2 regions of the Gilliamella sp. B3022 genome follow, and region 2 is predicted to be linked to the other one. Evidence: riboswitches for the same ligand, from Rfam matches in the RefSeq annotation. Region 2 holds a riboswitch; the other holds the start of a gene.
What was found. A riboswitch is a leader RNA that binds a small molecule or an ion and turns the genes downstream of it on or off. The one in region 2 is predicted to bind thiamine pyrophosphate.

Region 1: another riboswitch for thiamine pyrophosphate. It lies ahead of thiB (thiamine ABC transporter substrate binding subunit); the one in region 2 lies ahead of thiM (hydroxyethylthiazole kinase).

What each region holds. Positions count from the first base shown of each region.
Region 1 covers NZ_CP071867.1:122,273-124,482, reverse strand. The annotation lists gene J4T76_RS00545 (hypothetical protein) at 157-363, shown strand; gene J4T76_RS00540 (hypothetical protein) at 789-917, opposite strand; TPP riboswitch at 1,212-1,317, shown strand; gene thiB (thiamine ABC transporter substrate binding subunit) at 1,358-2,210, shown strand, end outside.
Region 2 covers NZ_CP071867.1:533,311-535,520, reverse strand. The annotation lists gene thiE (thiamine phosphate synthase) at 1-118, opposite strand, end outside; gene thiM (hydroxyethylthiazole kinase) at 128-916, opposite strand; TPP riboswitch at 974-1,076, opposite strand; gene trkA (Trk system potassium transporter TrkA) at 1,112-2,210, opposite strand, start outside.

The DNA of each region.
Region 1 (2,210 bases), 410 kb from region 2:
AGAAAAAGTTTGGCGTTTAGAAAATAGCATGTCAGCTGTTGGGTTGTTGAAGGTTAACAACATCAATGAAAAAAACTGCAACAGATCATATTGGTGCTAAAAATCGTCTTGATCTTTCTGAGTTAAAGGAGATACGAACTCTTATCTCGAGTGCGTATGGCTGATTTATCAAAAAAACAACAAGTGACGCAAAGCTTAGAAAATTCCTCAATCCGTTGCTTAGGCACTTATCTAATTAATTTACCAGTTCAATTTGAAGCAAGTCACGGAGGATGTTGTTATTATCAGAGTGATAATAACAACATTGCTACTCAACGACAATATTTGCTCTCTTTTAAACAAATGATAACCCTGCGTGAGTAAGAGTTGAGAGAAACTAAGCCTGATCATTTGATTGATGGAAGTTATTTGAAAGCAATTATATCCTTTATCCCTTAAAAGATCCTGATAGAGCACCAAGGTGTCATTTTTGAACGTATGGAGGATACGAGTACATCCGATATTTCAATCTTTTAGAAGGGTACCGATGGCAGAGGGTATGTATTTATGTTAGGAATTCATATGACAGATCCAACTTTTAAATCCCCCCTATAGGGTATCAGAATGTATTACAAAATTCCTTTTAATGAAACACAGGCACATACTGAAGAGCAATTGATGTTCATTTGGCGTCAAATCAACAGCTGTATTCGAAAGCGCGATAGCACTTTTGAATCTGATTAGGTGTGTTTTTTGAAGAGAGCTCCATAATTTATTGAAAGATATCGGATAAAACGATATTGTTTGGTTTAATAATGATATGCAATCTGATTGCCCATTTCAAATGGTAAGGCTTTCAAAAATGGATCTTTTGCATCTAATACCAAAAAGTTACTTCTGGTAATTAATGAATGCAAGGCATATTCATCAATTACCATAGGATCCTTTCCAGAAAAAATTTTCAAATGAATAGAAGAATAAATGATAAATATACAATAATAATATAAAAACAGAAAAACGAGACGGTATAGACTCCTAAATATTTTTTATAAATATCGCTATTTTTCATTTAGCATATCCATTTTTTATACTTAGATGAGGATCTTAGGTTGATAATTATTGATATAATTGAAATTTATTTGAAATCAATGGATTTTCTTACTTAAAAATGATTACAAAAAAACAAACGACTTTCTTTATTTACAATCATTCAACTAACTACTAAACTAACATCGTTCTCAACGGGGTGTCCTAAGGACTGAGAGTATTATTTGCTAATGCAACTCGTCGAACCTGAACTGGGTCATGCCAGCGGAGGGATTTGAGTTATTGTTTCTGCTCAAACCTTTTGTCTTTTATTCGCTTTTTTGGAGGCAAAATGTTTTGTAATAAATTTTTACAGTCATTTTTATTTTCTGTGTTTTTCGTGGCAACTTCAGCCAATGCTAATCTTTATGATAAACCTACTTTGACCATTTATAGTTACAACTCTTTCATTTCTAAGTGGGGACCTGGCGAAGTTATTAAACAGGGTTTTGAAGCTCAATGTGATTGCCAACTTAATATTGTTACTCTGGGGGATGGTGTGTCAATTTTAAATCGCCTTCGCCTAGAGGGTAATAAAACGAGCGCCGATGTTATTTTAGGGTTAGACAACAATCTTTTAGGGCAAGCCAAACAGGCTGATATAGTTACTCCCCACCAAATAACTAAACCTAATAATCTTAACACTGATTGGTGGGATGAGGATTTTATTCCGTATGATTTCGGTTATTTTGCTTTTATTTATAATAAAGAAAAAATAAAAAGTCCTCCTCACTCATTGCATGAATTAGTTGAAAATAAAGCGAATTGGAAGATTATTTATCAAGATCCAAGAACCAGTACGCCTGGATTAGGTTTACTTTTTTGGGTAAAAAGCATTTACGGTAATGATGCGGTATTTGCCTGGCAAAAGATTGCTAAAAATACCGTAACGGTTACCAAAGGTTGGAGTGAGGCATACGGTATGTTTTTAAAAGGTGAAGCTGATTTTGTGCTTAGTTACAGTACTTCCCCTGTTGCACATATCATTAACGATCAAGATTTTCGTTATAATTCTGCTGTTTTTGATGAGGGGCATTATCGTCAAGTTGAAATAGCGGGCATGACTAAATACAGTCAGCAACCGCAATTAGCACGTCGCTTTTTACAATATTTATTAACGCCTGAGGTGCAACAGCAATTTGCTG
Region 2 (2,210 bases):
GTACTGCCGTTACCCCATTGGCAACAGCTATTTTGGTGGTTTCTATCATGCCTTTAATGCCACCGCATAACATTGGATCTAATACTAAATAGAGACTTAAATCGAGTTGTTTTTTCATGTGATTTCTTTATACATATAATGAGTTAAATAGTGAAAGCTTATCCAATAATGACACAGAGTAAGTGCCTAATCCTTGATGTTTATTGGCAAGCTCGCCAGCTTTTTTCATCATAAAGCAAGCTGAAGCCGCTGCAAGTAAGGGATTAGTTGATCCGGCAATAAACGCTGCAACCATGGCAGAGAGCGAGCAGCCGGTGCCTGTAATTTTAGTTAATGTAATATCGCCACCTTTGATGCTATAAGTTTCCGTGCCATTGGTGATATAGTCGATATCGCCCGTAATAGCAATAATGGTTTGATGTTTTAGTGCTTGCTTTTTAGCTGCATTTAAAGCAGATTCGGTGGAGTCTTGACCATCAGGACCTTTAGCAGATGTGGTCTCACCATTTAATGCCAATATTTCTGATGCATTGCCACGCACTACTGTTGGCTTAAAAGCTAATAATTGTTGGACGATTTCACTGCGATAGGCGAGCGCAGGCCCAATAGCAACCGGATCAAGTACCCATGGTGTTTGATTTTGTTGAGCGCTAGCAGCGGCTAATAACATACTTTGCGCACTGCTGCTATGAATGGTACCAACATTGATTAATAAACCACTGGCAATTTGTGCAAAAGTAGCAACTTCTTGTTCCGCAATGACCATCGCTGGCGATGCACCAATCGCTAATAAGACATTGGCGGTAAAGTTCTGTACGACATCATTAGTAATACAATGTATTAATGGAGATCGTTGTTTTATGTGATCAATAAAAGGCCTAACTTGAGCTAGTTGTAGAGTATTGATGGCAGACATATTCTTTCCTTACTACGATGTTTAAAATTAATTAAGGGAAGAGTGGCCAATCTAGAATTTTCAAGGCTGAGACTTCCCTACGCTGGTATAATCCAGATCAGGTTCAACGGGTAAAATCTCAGTTTTTTGTACTTTACAAAAAACACCCCGAGTCAAAGAGTATTTATTATGGACTGACTAAAAATTTAACACAAGCTATTGTAATAATTTTTCTATATCAGTTATATCACGACGGTCGGGTAAGAAGATGATAAGATGATCGTTACTTTCAATGGTTAGATCGGTATTAACGATAATCACATCTTCCCCACGCACTACTGCACCGATAGTGGCACCTGAAGGTAACTTTAAACCATTGATATTTTTACCAACCAGTTTGGAACTGTCTTTATCCCCCTGAGCTACCACCTCTACTATTTCTGATTCACCTTGCCTTAAAGAGACAACTTTGACTACACCTGTTTGCCTTACATGACTTAATAACTCTGAAATAGTGGCGTGTTGTGGTGAAATAGCAATATCAATAACACTATCATTAATCAGTTCAAGGTAGGCTTGCTTTTGAATTAAAACAATAACTTTTTTTGCGCCCATTCTTTTAGCCAGCATTGATGACATAATGTTAGATTCATCGTCACTTGTTACGGCAATAAATAGATCAGTCAGTTCAACTTGTTCTTGTGATAGTAGCTCTTGATCTGACGATTCACCATGTAAAACAGTGGTATTGACCAATTGTTCGGCAATTAATTCGGCACGCTCAGCATTACGTTCGATTAATTTGACTTGATAATCATTTTCTAAACGTTTGGCTAGGGCAACCGCTATGCCGCCACCGCCACTAATAATGATACGCTTATAAGGTTTTTCAAGTCTCTGTAATTCACTTGTTACTGCTTTGATGTTGCTAGGTGGAGTAATGAAATAGACCATATCACCAGCCTCAATAAGTGTGGAAGCTAATGGGCGAATAAAGCGGTTTTTTCGATATATTGCAACAACCCTAGCTTCAACATGGGGTAAATGTTCTTTCAGTTCAGACAGTTCACTTCCGACTAATGCTCCACCATAATAGGCAGTGACTGCAACCAAACATACACGATTATCGTAGAAAGAAGCAAACTGTAAAGATCCTGGATATTGTACTAACTGACTGACATGATTGGTAATAAGATTCTCTGGAGCAATAATATGGTCGATATTAATGCAATCTTTATTAAAGAACGAATATTTTTCGTCATTATATTCTGGTGCGCGAATGCGTGCGACTTTTTGCGGAATATTAAACATGACA